DNA from 2 places in the Streptomyces sp. RG80 genome. Region 1 is predicted to be linked to the other one. Evidence: riboswitches for the same ligand, from Rfam matches in the RefSeq annotation. Region 1 holds a riboswitch; the other holds the start of a gene.
What was found. A riboswitch is a leader RNA that binds a small molecule or an ion and turns the genes downstream of it on or off. The one in region 1 is predicted to bind cobalamin.

Region 2: linked by a shared signal. The riboswitch ahead of ABKA17_RS26495 (SCO2321 family membrane protein) and the one ahead of ABKA17_RS11030 (energy-coupling factor ABC transporter permease) in region 1 are both predicted to bind cobalamin.

What each region holds. Positions count from the first base shown of each region.
Region 1 covers NZ_JBEAAJ010000003.1:173,225-180,830, reverse strand. Annotated here, with positions in the region: gene ABKA17_RS11050 (glutamate synthase-related protein) at 1-643, opposite strand, end outside; gene ABKA17_RS11045 (Lrp/AsnC family transcriptional regulator) at 804-1,271, opposite strand; gene ABKA17_RS11040 (AzlC family ABC transporter permease) at 1,335-2,039, shown strand; gene ABKA17_RS11035 (branched-chain amino acid transporter permease) at 2,032-2,361, shown strand; cobalamin riboswitch at 2,502-2,686, shown strand; gene ABKA17_RS11030 (energy-coupling factor ABC transporter permease) at 2,717-3,427, shown strand; gene ABKA17_RS11025 (energy-coupling factor ABC transporter substrate-binding protein) at 3,424-3,825, shown strand; gene cbiQ (cobalt ECF transporter T component CbiQ) at 3,832-4,581, shown strand; gene ABKA17_RS11015 (energy-coupling factor ABC transporter ATP-binding protein) at 4,578-5,423, shown strand; gene ABKA17_RS11010 (sigma-70 family RNA polymerase sigma factor) at 5,445-6,080, opposite strand; gene ABKA17_RS11005 (hypothetical protein) at 6,278-6,997, opposite strand; gene ABKA17_RS11000 (YcnI family copper-binding membrane protein) at 7,060-7,606, opposite strand, start outside.
Region 2 covers NZ_JBEAAJ010000007.1:597,597-605,202, reverse strand. Annotated here, with positions in the region: gene ABKA17_RS26515 (aldehyde dehydrogenase) at 1-1,402, opposite strand, end outside; gene ABKA17_RS26510 (Strvi_7410 family MBL fold metallo-hydrolase) at 1,570-2,619, shown strand; gene ABKA17_RS26505 (nuclear transport factor 2 family protein) at 2,715-3,179, shown strand; gene ABKA17_RS26500 (phosphotransferase) at 3,206-3,847, opposite strand; cobalamin riboswitch at 3,903-4,034, shown strand; gene ABKA17_RS26495 (SCO2321 family membrane protein) at 4,150-5,385, shown strand; gene ABKA17_RS26490 (SCO2322 family protein) at 5,382-6,044, shown strand; gene ABKA17_RS26485 (energy-coupling factor transporter transmembrane component T) at 6,034-7,173, shown strand; gene ABKA17_RS26480 (ABC transporter ATP-binding protein) at 7,170-7,606, shown strand, end outside.

The sequences.
Region 1 (7,606 bases):
CCGAGTGCCGGGGGTCGACCAGGTCGCGGAAGTAGCCGATGACCTCGCCGGAGTTGAGGCGCCCCTTGAGGACCTGGGTGCGCGCGCTGAGCGAGAGCGGGTACAGCCCGGCGTACGCCTCGTCGGCGTAGGCGACGGCCTCGACCGCGAGCAGGGCGCGGTGGGCGGCCGCGTCGACGGCGGCGCGCTCCCAGTCGTCGGGGGCGCGGAACACCCACTGCACGACGGGCAGTTGGTACTGCTCTGCGGCGGGGCAGGCGACGGTGTGGTCGACGGGTACGTCCCGGACGAGGAGGATCTCGAAGCCCTGCTCGGCGATGCTGCGCCCGACGAGTTCGCGCGCGCCCGCGCGGCGCCCGGCGTCGGTGGGCACGAAGCAGTTGGCGACACCGAAGTGCCCGGCGCGCAGCGCCCGGCCGGTGAGCGCGCCGAAGAACTCCACCGACAGGTCGACGCTCACGCCGGCGCCGTCCCCGACGCCCTCGGCGGACTTGCCGCCGCGGTGCGGGATGGTGCGCAGCGCTTCGTCGCCCTTGAGGATGACGTCGTGGCTCGGGGTTCCGTCGAGCCGGGTGAGGAAGCCGACGCCGCAGTCACTGTGGTCGCGGGCAGGGTCGTGGAGACCGAGGGTGCTGGAGTTCAAGTGGCGGTCCTGTGAGCAGCGGGTTTCGGCTGGGGGTACCTCCCAGGCCCGTGGGGCACTGGGGAAGGACGGCCAGGCTGCGTCGGTGGAGCGCTCGCCGCGGGCGGGCCGGTGTACCGGCCGAGCCCAGAGTGGTGCAAAGGGAAACGGTAAGGCGTGCCTAAGTTCGATGCAAGTGGGTCTTGATCTCCTTCATGGTCAGGTGGGACTCCAGACGCGAGACGGCGGGCAGCCCGCTGAGCCTGCCCATGAGGAAGGCCTCGTAGGCGGCGTGGTCCGCGACCGCGACGCGCAGGAAATAGTCCGGGCGCCCGTACATCCGGCGGAACTCCACGACCTCCTCGTAGGAGGCGACGGTCTCCTCGAACTCCTCGACGGTCCCGCGGTCCTGGGCATGGATCTCGACGTCGATCAGCACCTCGAGGCCGCGCCCCAGCGCCGCGGGGTCGACCACGGCCCGGTATCCGGCGATGACCCCGGCCTCCTCCAGCCGCTTGACCCGGCGCAGACAGGGCGGCGGGGTCAGGCCGACCCGCTTGGCCAGCTCGACGTTGGTGAGCCGACCGTCCTGGCGCAGATGAAACAGAATGTCGCGATCAATGGCATCGAGGCTTACTTCATTGCTCACCGAGCGATCGTACAGCGGTAATCGGCAACCATATAAGGCACGCTCTTTCCTAAAATTACGCCTATGCACCTAACTCCCGCCGTCAAGCCCTCCGAGGCGCGCGCGGCTTTCGGGGACTCCCTCGGTGTGGGCCTGGGGTTCGTCCCGCTCGGGCTCGCCTACGGGGCGCTGGTGACGCAGTCGGGGCTGCCCTGGTGGTGGGCAGGGCTGGCGGCGGCGCTGATCTTCGGCGGATCGTTCGAGTTCCTGCTCATCGGCCTGGTCACCGCCACCGCGCCGCTCGCGTCCGTCGCGCTGTCGGCGTTCATGGTCAACGTCCGGCACGTCTTCTACGGGCTGTCGTTCCCGCTGCACCGCGTGCCCGGCCGCCTCGGCAGGGCGTACAGCACCTTCGCGATGTGCGACGAGGCGTACGCGCTGGCCACCGGCGAGCAGGCCCGCGCCTGGTCCGGCCGCCGCATCCTGTGGCTCCAGCTCTTCCTGCACCTGTACTGGGCGGGCAGTGCGACCGCCGGCGCCCTGCTCGGCTCCCTCGTACCCGGCGTCGACGGCCTGGACTTCGCCCTGACCGCGCTGTTCGCCGTCCTCGCCCTAGAAGCCCTCAGGGACGTGCGTGGCGATCTGCCCACTCCCGTGCTGGCCCTGCTCAGCGCCCTGACCGCGCGGTTCCTCTGCCCCGGCGAACTGCTCCCAGCCGCCTTCGCCCTGTTCACCACCGCCCTGCTGGCCCGCCACCTCACGACCCGCCGGAAGCCGAGCCATGCCTGACACGCCCTACGCCGTCGCCGCCGTCCTCGTGGCCGCCGCCGTGACCTGGGCCCTGCGCGCCCTGCCCTTCGCCGCCCTCACGCCGCTGCGCGAGAGCGCGACCGTGCGGTACCTCAGCACCCGGATGCCCGCCGGCGTCATGCTGATCCTCCTCTTCTACTGCCTGCGCGACCTCCCCCTCCCCCACCCGCGCGCCCTCGCCCCGCTGACCGCCCTGGCCGTCACCGTCGCCCTGCATCTGTGGCGTCGCAACGCCCTGTTGAGCATCCTCGGCGGCACCACGGCCCATGTGCTCCTGCTCGGCACGGTGTTCACCGGCTGAGAGCGGCTCGGGGCCGCTCGAAGGGCGGTTGCGGGAGTCACTCGGCGCACTCGGCCCCGTCCCGGTGTGCGCCCGGCGCGAGCCGCCGGGCGCCGCTCACGCGCCCCCTGCTGCCGCTTGCCAGCGCCTTTACCAGCGCACTACTCTCGCCAGGCCTTGGTGAACGGGAAATCCGGTGTGATGCCGGTGCGGCCCTCGCCACTGTGATCGGGAAGTCCGGCTCCGGCTCTTACGAGCAGCCACTGGGTCCTTCGGGACCCGGGAAGGCGGAGCACGGGCGGTGGGACCCGTGAGCCAGGAGACCGGCCAAGGCGCGTCAACCATCCACGAGGTGCTGGAGAGGGTCTGCTGAGCCATGCACATAGCCGAGGGTTTCCTTCCTCCGGCGCACGCCGTCGCCTGGGGCGTCGCGTCCGCGCCATTCGTCGTCCACGGAGTGCGCTCGCTCACCCGTGAAGTCCGGGAGCACCCGGAGAGCACCCTGCTCCTCGGCGCCTCCGGCGCCTTCACGTTCGTCCTGTCCGCGCTGAAGCTGCCCTCGGTGACGGGCAGTTGCTCCCACCCCACCGGCACGGGCCTCGGCGCCATCCTGTTCCGGCCGCCGATCATGGCCGTACTGGGCACCATCACCCTGCTCTTCCAGGCCCTGCTGCTCGCCCACGGAGGTCTGACCACGCTGGGCGCCAACGTGTTCTCGATGGCGATCGTCGGGCCCTGGACGGGATACGCCGTCTACCGACTGCTACGGCGCTTCGACGTGCCGCTGATGGTGGCGGTGTTCTTCGGCGCGTTCTTCGCGGACCTCTCCACCTACTGCGTCACCAGCGTGCAGTTGGCGCTCGCCTTCCCGGACCCCGGCAGCGGATTCCTGGGCGCGCTCGGCAAGTTCGGCTCCATCTTCGCCGTCACCCAGATCCCGCTCGCGGTGAGCGAGGGGCTCCTGACGGTGTTCGTGATGCGTCTGCTGGTCCAGTCGAGCAAGGGCGAACTGACGCGGCTCGGAGTGCTGTTGACCCGGCAGAACAAGACCGAGGCCGAGACCGAGACCGAGGCGGTGGCCCGATGAGCCGTAACGCGAAGATCAACGCCCTGCTGCTGCTCGTCGTGGCGGCACTCGCCGTGCTGCCGCTGGCCCTCGGGCTCGGCGACCACAAGGAGGAGCCCTTCACGGGCGCCGACGCCGAGGCCGAGACCGCGATCACCGAGATCGAGCCGGACTACGAGCCCTGGTTCTCGCCCTTGTACGAACCGCCGTCCGGCGAGATCGAGTCGGCCCTGTTCGCCCTCCAGGCGGCGCTCGGCGCGGGCGTCCTCGCCTACTACTTCGGGCTGCACCGGGGCCGCCGGCAGGGCGAGGAGCGGGCGCTGGCCCGACGGGACACGGACACCCGAAAGACCCTGGGCGACTCCCCCGCCGAGGCCCCCGACGGGTCCGCCGCCCAGTCCGCCGCCGAACGGACCTGACCCCGCGTGCTGCCGATCGACGCGGCCGCGCACAGCAGCCGCTGGCGCCACCGCCACCCCGTCGACAAGGCCGTGCTGGGGCTCGGCCTGACGATCCTCGCCATCTCGCTGCCGCCCTGGCCCGGCGCCGCCCTGGTGCTGGCCACGGCCCTCGTCGTCCTCCTGGGCCCGGCCGGCGTGCCCGCCCGGCGGCTGTGGCGCGCCTACCGGGTGCCGCTGGGCTTCTGTGTGACCGGGGCCCTCACCCTGCTCGTCCAGGTCGGCGGCCCCGACGGCGTCGTCGCCCCGGCCGACGGCGGCTGGGTGCGCGCCGGGGAGCTGTTGCTGCGTACGTCGGCCGCCTCGCTGGGGGTGCTCCTGTTCGCCTTCACCACCCCCATGTCCGACCTGCTGCCCCGACTGGTGAAGGCGGGCGTGCCCGCACCCGTCGTGGACGTCGCGCTGGTGACGTACCGCATGAGCTTCCTGCTCCTGGACTCCGTGCGCCGGATCCGCGAGGCCCAGGCGGCCCGGCTCGGGCACACCAGCCGGGCCGCGGAGTGGCGGTCGCTGGCTGGGCTCGGCGCCACCGCTTTCGTACGGGCCTTCAGCCGGGCGGCGCGGCTCCAGGACGGGCTCGCCGGGCGCGGCTACGACGGCACCCTGCGGGTGCTGGTGCCCGAGGCCCGCGTCTCCGTCCGCTTCACGGCCGCCAGTGTCGCGCTGCTCGCGACGGTGGCCGCCCTCACCCTCGTCCTGGAAAGGCCGCTGTCATGAGCGAGCCCGTGCTGGTCGCCCTGCGGGGCGCGTCCTTCGCGTACGAGGACGGCCCGACCGTGCTCGACGGCCTCGACTTCGAGGTGCGCGAGGGGCGGGCGCTCGCGCTGCTGGGCCGCAACGGCAGCGGCAAGACCACGCTGATGCGCCTGCTCAGCGGCGGACTGCGGCCGCGCACCGGCGAGTTGGCGGTCGAGGGGCGGCCGGTGTCCTACGACCGCAAGGGGCTGACCCGGCTGCGGACGACCGTACAGCTGGTGGTGCAGGACCCGGACGACCAGCTGTTCGCCGCGTCCGTCGCCCAGGACGTGTCCTTCGGACCGCTCAACCTCGGTCTGCCCGACCCGGACGTACGGGCCCGGGTGGCGCAGGCGCTGGCCGCCCTGGACATCACCGCGCTCGCCGACCGGCCCACCCATCTCCTCTCGTACGGCCAGCGCAAACGGACCGCGATCGCGGGTGCCGTGGCGATGCGGCCGCGTGTCCTGATCCTCGATGAGCCGACCGCCGGCCTCGACCCCGACGGCCAGGAGCGGCTGCTCACCACCCTCGACGGGCTGCGCGCCTCGGGCACCACGGTGGTGATGGCCACCCACGACGTCGACCTCGCCCTGCGCTGGGCCGACGACGCGGCCCTGCTCACCCCCTCCGGCGCGCACACCGGCCCCGCCGCCGCGATGCTGGCCCGCACGGAGCTGCTCGGGCAGGCGGGGCTGCGGCTGCCCTGGGGCGTCGCGGCCGCCCGACTGCTCAGGGAGCAGGGGCTGCTGGCCGACGACGCCCCGGGGCCGCGCACCGCGGACGAACTCTCCGCGATGGTCCACGACTCCGCGTCCCGGTGACGGCGGGCGGACACGCCGGGTTCAGGCCGCCTGGAGGACAGGTCCCTCCTTCGCCACCGCCCTGCGGGCGGGGGCGGTGCCCTCGTCGTCCAGCAGGTCCAGCAGCGACTCCCGGGCGCGGGCCACGCGGGAACGGACCGTGCCGACCGGGCAGTTGCCGGCCTCGGCGGCCTCCGCGTAGGGCAGGCCGAGCAGTTGGGTGAGGACGAACGCCTCGCGGCGCTCGTCCGGCAGCGACTCCAGGAGATCCAGCAGGGCGATGCCGTCGTCGAAGCCGGGCAGGTAGCGCGGCTGCGCGTGCTCGACGGCCAGTTGCCAGTCCGGTGTGTCGGACAGACGCGGCCGCGCGGCGGCATGCCGGTAGCTGTCGATCACCGCGCGGCGCGCGATGGCCAGCAGCCAGGCGCGGGCCGAGGAGCGCCCCTCGAACCGGTGCAGACTGCCGAGCGCGCGCAGGAACGTGTCCTGCGCCAGGTCGTCGGCGGCCTGGGGGTCGCCGCAGAGATGGGCGACATAGCGCTTCACGTCGAGGTGCAGGGCGCGGACGAAGTGCTCGACCGCGTTCACGTCACCGCCGCGGGCGGCGAGCGCCCACGCGGTGATCGACTCGTCGGGCGACATCGACACATCCGGCGACATCGACACATCCGGCGACATCGCCGCGTCCTCGGGTGGGCGCGCGGCGGACAAGGCAGAAGTGATCACTTGGTGTCCTTCTCGGTCATCCATGATCCGGACCGGTGCGCGTGACAGTGCGGGCGGTCCGGTGCGGGGAGACGGCCGTACGGCACCCGGTGGGGCGTACGGCCAAGACCCGAGGCGCCTCCTGGGCGGCCTCGGGGAACCGGCTGTCGTCAGGCGACAGCGGTCCCCGCGGGCGGACCCCGAGAAGTGATCGCATGGACGAGGAGCAGGCGCGGCACCCGGTCCGAGGAGGGCCGGTGCGCGCGGACGCGGGGACGCTCGGGGGTGAGGTGCACCGCGGCGAGCAGCAGGCGCAGCGGTGCCACCAGGCGTCCGGCCACCGCCCGCAGGATGCGGAACGCGGCCTTCTCGCCGTACGCCAGCCACAGCCCGCACAGCAGCCCGGCCAGCAGGTGGGCGGCGAGCATGCCGAAGGACGACGAGCCGGTCAGGAGGTGGCCCGCGTGATCCATGGGCGCCATGTCCATGGGGTCCATGGAATCCGTGGCCCCCATGGAGTGCATGTGCATGGAGCCCATGGGTCCAGAGCTCATGTGCGTGGAGCCCATGTGCCCGGAGCCCATGTGTCCGGACCCCATGTCGTGTCCCATGGGCCCGGGTCCGGCGTCCGCGGTGGTCGACTGGGCGAGGGAGAAGGCCGAGTGCAGACCGGTCTGGGCGGTGACCACGACCGCCACGATCAGCGGGAGCCCGCGCTCACGGCCCGCCAGGCCCCAGCCCACGGCGCCGGTCGCGGCAAGGCCCGCGGTCAGCGCCCACGCCGGGACGTCGGCGCCGGACATCATGACGTGGCCCAGGGCGGCGAGCAGCACACAGACGGCCGCGAACACCGCGGCCCGTACCGTGCGAGAACACCACCCTGCTGTCATGGCGCCTCATCCTCGCATCCGGACATCCCTGGTCAGTCAGACGTACGGAAATCGCCGCCGGTTCACTCACGCCGGCCGGCGGAGCGGGTGCGGGCGACGGCGAAGGCGGCCGCGGCCAGGCCGAGCGCGCCCACGACCAGCCCGGCGGTGCCGAGCCAGCGGGCGGTCGAGTCGGCAGCGGAAGCGGTCTGCCGGACCGTCGTCTTGGTGGCGCCCTGCTTCGCTGCCTCGGCGGTGAGTTCGACGACCGGGGCCGGGTTCTCCGGCTCCTCGTCGCCCTGCGTGGCCGCCTCGATCCAGCGGACGGTCCTGCCGTCGGAGTAGGTCTGGAGGGCCTTGAAGGTCAGCTGGTCGGTGTCGTCCGGCAGTTGGCCGAAGGCGACGTCGAAGTCCTCGTACTGCCCGGCCGCGATCTTCCCGCCGGTCCACGTGATCTCGGAGACGGCGTCGGTGACGGTGCCGTCGTCGGTCTTGATCGGCGTCGTGAGCTTGGTGTCGGTGACCTTGGCGGTCCAGCCGTCGTGCGGCGAGACGAGCACACCGAGGAGGGGGTGGTCGGTGGGCAGGAACACCTGGACCTTGGTGGTGGCGGCGGTGGCCTCCTCGTCG
Region 2 (7,606 bases), on a different contig from region 1:
AGCCTTCCGGGCCGAACTCCCGGCCCAGGCCCGAGTTCTTGTAGCCGCCGAACGGGCCCAGCATGTCGAGGCTGAAGGTGTTGACGGAGTAGGTGCCGGTGCGGACCTGGCGTGCCACCTCGATGCCGTGGGCCACGTCGGCCGTCCAGACGCTGCCGGAAAGGCCGTAGTCCGAGTCGTTGGCGATCTTCAGGGCCTCGGACTCGTCGCCGTAGGGAAGGAGACAGATCACGGGGCCGAAGATCTCCTCCCGCGCGATCCGCATGGAGTTGTCGACGTCGCCGAAGAGGGTGGGCTCCACGTACCAGCCCCGGTCCAGGCCCGGCGGGCGGCCGCCGCCGGTGAGGATCTTCGCGCCTTCCTCCTGGCCGATGCGGATGTAGTCCAGGTTCCTGCGCTGCTGGCGCTGTGCGACCAGGGGGCCCACCTGGGTCGCCGGGTCCAGCGGGTCGCCGACCACCAGCGCGCTCGCCGCCGCCGCGAAGGCGTCCGCGAACTCGTCGTAGCGGGAGCGCGGCAGGAGGATACGGGTCTGGGCCACGCACGCCTGGCCGTTGTTCATCCAGGCCGCCGAGACGATCCCGGGGACGGAGGTCTCGATGTCCGCGTCCGGCAGGACGACCGCCGCCGACTTGCCGCCCAGTTCGAGGGTGACGCGCGTGAGGTTCCTCGACGCCACCTCCATCACACGCTTGCCCGCCGCGACCGACCCGGTGAAGGAGACCTTGTCCACGCCCGGGTGCCCGACCAGGTACTCGCTGACCTCGCGGTCGGCGGGGAGGATCGACAGCACGCCCTCCGGCAGCCCGGCCTCGCGTGTGATCTCGGCCAGCAGATACGCGTCCAGCGGCGACTCCGGTGACGGCTTCAGCACCACCGTGCAGCCGGTGAGCAGCGCGGGCGCGAGCTTGGCGGCGGCCACGAACTGCGGGACGTTCCACGGGGCCACGGCGGCCACGACGCCGACCGGTTCGCGCCGGACGAGGATCTTGCCGAGGACGCCGTCGCGCTGCTCCTCGTAGGTGAAGTTCCGTGCGACCGTGATCGCCGCGTCCCACACCATCATCGCGCCGAGCGCCTGCGCGAGGACGCTCCAGGAGTACGGGGAGCCGTTCTCGGAGGAGATGACGCGGGCCAACTCCTCGTGCCGGGTGAGGATCCCGTCCTTGATGCGGGAGACGACCTCGATGCGCTCGTCGAGCGTCATCCGTGGCCAGGGCCCTTCCTCGAACGCCCTGCGCGCCGCCGCGACCGCCCGGTCCACGTCCTCCCGGGAGGCGTGCGGGACCCGTCCGATGACCTCCTCGGTGTGCGGGGAGATCACCTCGATGACGTCCTTGCCCAGGGGGTCGGTCAACTCCCCGCCGATGAACAGCTGTCCGTGTTCCACGAGCTCGGTCATGGCGAGTGCCTCCCCGGGAGCTGGCTCTGACGGTTCATCAGATAACGGAACTGATACCAGCTCCTTTCGGAGGAGTCCACAGCGGGGAACGGACCGGAAGGGTGACTTGGGCTCCCATCGAAACCCGTTCTAGTTATAGTGGCCGGAACGCGGAGACGGGGGAGCCCATGACGCAGTCCGTGCCACAGCCCGAACCGGCGGTCGGCGACCACGGAGGCGGCGTCCGCTCCCTCCGGGTCCCCATCCCCGACAACCCCCTCGGCTTCACCCTCGTGTACGTCGTCGACACCGACCGCGGTCCGGTGCTGATCGACACGGGCTGGGACGACCCCGAGTCCTGGGACACCCTCACCGCGGGGCTGGCCGCGCTCGGGACGGCGGTCGGTGAGATCCACGGGGTGGTGATCACCCATCACCACCCGGACCACCACGGCCTGTCGGGCAAGGTACGTGAGGCCTCCGGCGCCTGGATCGCGATGCACGCGGCGGACTCGGCGATCGTCGCCCGGACCCGCGACACCGACTCCTCCCGCTGGCTGGCGTACATGTCGGCCAAGCTCACGGCGGCCGGCGCCCCCGAGGAACATGTGGCGCCTCTGCGCGGCGCCCGCCCCCGCCGGCTCCCCGGCTTCTCCCCCGCACTCCCCGACCGCGAGATCGTCCCCGGCGAACTCCTCGACCTCCCCGGCCGCCGCCTGCGCGCGATCTGGACGCCGGGCCACACCCCGGGCCATGTCTGCCTGCACCTGGAGGAGGAACACCCGGCCCGACTCCCGGGCCACGGGCGCCTGTTCTCCGGGGACCACGTGCTCCCCGAGATCACCCCGCACATCGGCCTCTACGAGGACCCCGACGACGCCACCGTCACCGACCCGCTCGGCGACTACCTCGACTCCCTCGAACGCGTCGGCCGTCTCGCCCCCGCGGAGATCCTCCCGGCCCATCAGCACACCTTCACCGACGCGGCCGCCCGGGTGAGGGAGTTGCTCGCACATCACGAGGAGCGGCTGACGGACCTGCTGGGCCTGCTCGCGTCGCCGCTGACCCCGTGGCAGCTCGCCGAGCGCATGGAGTGGAACCGGCCCTGGGACCAAATCCCTTACGGGTCAAGGAACATCGCCGTCTCGGAGGCCGAGGCCCATCTGCGGCGGCTGGTCAAGCTGGGGCGGGCGGAGGCGGTGGCGGGGAGCGAGCCGGTGACGTACGTGGCGGTGTAGCGGTCCGGCGGTCCAGCGGTGTAGATGTCCAGCCGTGTGGCGGTCCAGCCGTGTAATCGGTCGCCCCGGCCGTCCCATGGCTGCTACACAGGATCATGGACCCCATCGAGCGACTCCTCGCCGAGCGCGCCTGCGAGCGTCTCATCGTCGACTTCGTCCGCCGGCTCGACCTCGGCGAACCCGGCTCCGTCGCCGAGCTGTTCACCGCGGACGGCAGCTGGGAGTGGCCGGTGGACGGGCGGCGGTTCGCGGGGCGGGCGGCGCTGCGGGAGTACTTCGGCTCGCGTCCCGAGGACCGGCTCTCGCGGCGGGTGATGACGAACATCCTGGTCACCGTGGCGACTTCGGACACGGCGACCGCGACCTCGTACTTCACGACGTACCGCGTCGACGGCCACGACGGCGGCCCGACCCCGATCCCCTCGGGCCCGCCCGTCCAGGTCGGGCACTACGAGGACGCCTTCCGCAGATCGGCCGACGGGACCTGGCTGCTGGCGTCGCGGGTCCTGCATCTGCCGTTCGGTGGGCCCACACCGCAGGCGTCCGGGGCGAGCGCGTAGTCAAGGCACCACACGGCCCGCTCGGGTCACAGCAGGGAGCGGATCAACTCCTCGGCCTGTCCCAGGAGTTCGGTCTCGCGCCGGCTCATCGTCGGGTTCGCCGCCCGTCGTCGCCGTGCCTCCGACAGGCCCTCCTCCGTCATGGGGGAGGCGTCCGCGAGCAGCCCGGTCAGCATCGCCCTGGCCGGTTCGGCGATCGGTTCGTCGCCGACGGCGACCTGGGCGAGGATCACGGCCGACATGCCCCAGTCGAGACCCGGGTCGCCCTCCTCGGCGTTGGCCCAGTCGATGACGTAGGGGCCGTCGGGGGTCAGCATCACGTTGTCCGGATGCAGGTCCAGGTGCACCACTCGGCCCGGCACCGCGTGCAGCCGCCGCAGCAGCCCGGCGACCACCTCACCCGCCTCCCGCGCGCCGATCCGTCCGGCACCGAACGCCGCCAGCATCGTCGGCCCGTGCAGCCGTTCCATCACCAGCTCGGTCCGCGTGGAGTCCGCGATCCGCACCCGCGGCACCGGATACCCGTGCCCGCGCACCCGCTCCATGACGGCCGCCTCGGCGAGCGCGTCCCCGTACCCGTCCCGGGCCCGCCGCAGCACCCACGCCTCGTCGATCTCGTACACGTCGGACGCCCGCCCCGAGCCGATGAGTCTCCCCGTGATCTCCATGTGCCCGAAACTACCGCCGCTCACAGGCGGCCCTCAGCCGCTCCGCTACGGCCCGGTACAGTGGCCGGGTCGTCATCACACCCGTACGGGGGGAAGCCGGTGCAATTCCGGCGCTGACCCGCAACCGTGAGCCGTCTCCTCCGGGAGCCGGCGAGCCGGATCGCCCCGTGCGGACTCGTTGACCGGCTCACGCGCATCGGCAACCGGCCGGTGCGCGGCACCGTCGAGGTCTACGGAGCCGAGCCGCCCGGGGTCGTCCCGTGCTGCCCGGCTCCCCCCGCAGGGAGAGGCATCCGCCGATCATGAACGTCCGCCGCAGTGCCGCGGTCCTGGCCGCCAGCGTAGTGATCGGCACGGCCGCGCCGGCCGTGGCCGCGAGTCCCTCACCGTCGCCTTCGGTGGTGATCCCGGAGGGGTTGTACGGGAGCGGGGACCCCACGTACGACGGGGTGTGGCGGCAGTCGCAGACGCTGCTCGCGCAGCTGGAGCAGGACGTGGTCCCCGCCGACGAGGCCGTGGACTGGCTGGCCGGCCAGCAGTGCGCGAACGGGGCCTTCCCCGCCTTCCGCGCGGACACCACCAAGCCCTGTGACGCCAAGGTCGTCGTCGACACCAACAACACGGCCGCCGCCGTCCAGGCCCTCGAGGCGACCGGCGGCCACGAGGACGCGTCCGGCAAGGCGATCGCCTGGCTGAAGTCCGTGCAGAACAAGGACGGCGGCTGGGGCTACACGCCGGGCGGGCCGAGCGACGCGAACTCCACGTCCGTGGTGATCGGCGCGCTGACGGCCGCCGGTCAGAAGGTCACGGCGGTCGAGAAGAACGGCCGGACGCCGTACGACGCCCTGCTGAAGCTCGCGCTCCCCTGTACCGGGGACGGCGCGGGCGCCTTCGCCTTCCAGCCCGACAAGAAGGGCGGGCTCGCCGCCAACGCCGACGCGACGGCGGCCGCGGTGCTCGGCGCGCTCGGCGAGCAGCAGACGAACGTCCACGCCGACGACGACAAGGCCGCGGCCTCCTGCGAGAAGCCCGGCGACGCCGAGCAGGCCGCGCACAACGGCGCCTCCTACCTCGCCAGGACCATGGCGAAGGACAAGCACCTCACGTCGGCCATGCCCGGATCCGAGGACCAGCCCGACTACGGCAACACCGCGGACGCGGTCGTCGCCCTCGCGGCCACCGACTTCCACACCGAGGCCACCGCGTCCGGCCGCTGGCTGGCGGCCAACGCCCTGAAGTGGGCCGAGCAGAGCGGTCCGGCCGCCTACGCGCAGCTCGTCCTCGCCGCCCAGGCCGCCGGTCTGAACCCGCGCGACTTCGGCGGCCAGGACCTCGTGGCCCTCCTGAACGCCACCGGCCCGAAGCCGGAGCAGGTGCCAACCGCGAACGAGAGCCGGGCCCCGGAGGCGGACGACGAGGCGGCGGCGGAGAAGGACGACGAGGGCGTCAGCGTCTGGTGGATCGTCGGCGTCGGACTCGTGGCCGGCATCGGCGTCGGCTTCCTGATCAGCGGCCGCAACAAGAAGCGGCAGCCGTGATCCGCCGAGTCCTCGCACCGCTCCTGGCCGCGCTGGTCCTCCTGACCGGCGCCGCCCAGGGCGCCCAGGCCGCCGGCTACCGCTACTGGTCCTTCTGGGACCGCACCGGCGACACCTGGACGTACGCCACCCAGGGCCCCGCCACCGTCGTCCCCTCCGACGGCGACGTCCAAGGCTTCCGGTTCGCCGTCAGCGAGGACTCCTCGGACGCGACGAAGCCCCGCGGTACGGCGTCCTTCACGGCGATCTGCGCGAAGACCCCGGCCGAGGAGGGCCGCAAGCGGGTGGCGCTGGTCATCGACTTCGGTACGGCGACGGACGCGCCCTCCGGGGAGAGTCCGCCCGCGGCGCGTACGGCGTGCGCGGTGGTCGCCCGGGACGCCACGAGCGCGGAGGCGCTGGCGTCGGTCGCCAAGCCTCTTCGGTACGGCACCAACGCGCTGCTGTGCGCCATCGACGGGTATCCGCAGACGGGGTGCGGGGAGCCGGTGGCCTCGGGAAAGAAGCCGGAAACGGCCTCGCCCGAGAAGACGGCCTCCGCCGAGAAGAAGGGCGACGACGGGGGTCCGTCGGTGGGCCTGTTCGTCGGCGCCGCGGCGGTGGCCGCGCTGGGCGCGGCGGCGGTGTGGCAGGCCAGGCGGCGCGGGAATGCGCGCTGACCCCGCGCACCCGGCCGGCCGTCGCGCCTCTCGGCCCCGCCCCGCGCCGCACCCGGTCGGCGGTCGCGCCACGCAGCTCCACCCCGGCGCCTGGTGGGTCTGGGCCCTCTCCCTCGGTGTCGCGGCCACCCGCACCACCAACCCCCTCCTCCTCGCCCTCCTCATCGCCACCTCCGCCTATGTGGTGGCGGCCTGCCGTCCCGACGCGCCCTGGGCCCGGGCCTACTCCGCCTTCGTCAAGCTCGGCCTCGCCGTGCTCCTCATCCGCCTGGCCTTCGCCGTCACCCTCGGCTCCCCGCTCCCCGGCACGCATGTGATCGTCACCCTCCCCGAACTCCCGCTCCCCGACTGGGCGCAGGGCATCCGCCTGGGCGGCAGGGTCACCGTCGAGACACTGGTCTTCGCGCTCTACGACGGCCTGAAGATCGCCACGCTCCTCATCTGTGTCGGCGCCGCGAACTCCCTCGCCCACCCCGGCCGGCTTCTGAAGTCCCTGCCCGGCGCGCTCTACGAGATGGGCGTGGCCGTGGTCGTGGCGATGACCTTCGCCTCGAACCTCATCCTCGACGTCCAGCGGCTGCGCGCCGCCCGCCGGTTGCGTGGCCGTCCGGACCGTGGCGTCCGAGGTCTGCTGCAAGTGGCCCTCCCGGTGCTGGAGGGCGCCCTCGAACGCTCCGTCTCCCTCGCCGCCGCGATGGACGCGCGCGGCTACGGCCGCACCGCCGACGTCCCCGCCCCCGTCCGCCGTACGACCGCCGCCCTCACCCTCGGCGGGCTGCTCGGCATCTGCGCCGGAACGTACGGTCTGCTCACCGCCGAAGGCGGCACGTACGGGATGCCCGTCCTGCTCGCCGGGGTCGCGGCCGCCCTCGTCGGCCTGCGGCTGGGCGGCCGTCGTACGCCGCGCACCCGGTACCGTCCGGACCGTTGGGGCACGCGCGCGTGGCTGGTGGCGGGTTCCGGCGTGGCGGTGGCCGTGGGGATGTTCGTCGCGGCCGCCCGTGACCCGGTCGCCCTGCACCCCGGTGTGATCCCGTTGGTCGCGCCCACCCTGCCGCTCTGGCCCGCCGCCGCGGTCCTGCCTGGGCTGCTGCCCGCCTTCCTCGCCCCCGACAAGGAGCCGTCGTGATCCGCTTCGAGGACGTCTCCGTCAGCTACGAGGACGCGCCCGAACCCGCCGTCCAGGGCGTGGACTTCGAAGTGCCGGAGGGTGAACTCGTGCTGCTCGTGGGCCCGTCCGGCACCGGCAAGTCCACGATTCTCGGCACCGTGAGCGGTCTCGTCCCGCACTTCACCGGCGGCACCCTGCGCGGCCGCGTCACGGTCGCCGGCCGCGACACCCGCACCCACAAGCCGCGCGAACTGGCGGACGTCGTGGGCACGGTGGGCCAGGACCCGCTCGCCCACTTCGTGACGGACACCGTCGAGGACGAACTCGCGTACGGCATGGAGTCGTTGGGCCTGGCGCCCGAGGTGATGCGCCGCCGCGTCGAGGAGACCCTCGACCTGCTCGGCCTCACCGACCTGCGCGCCCGCCCCATCGCCACCCTCTCCGGCGGCCA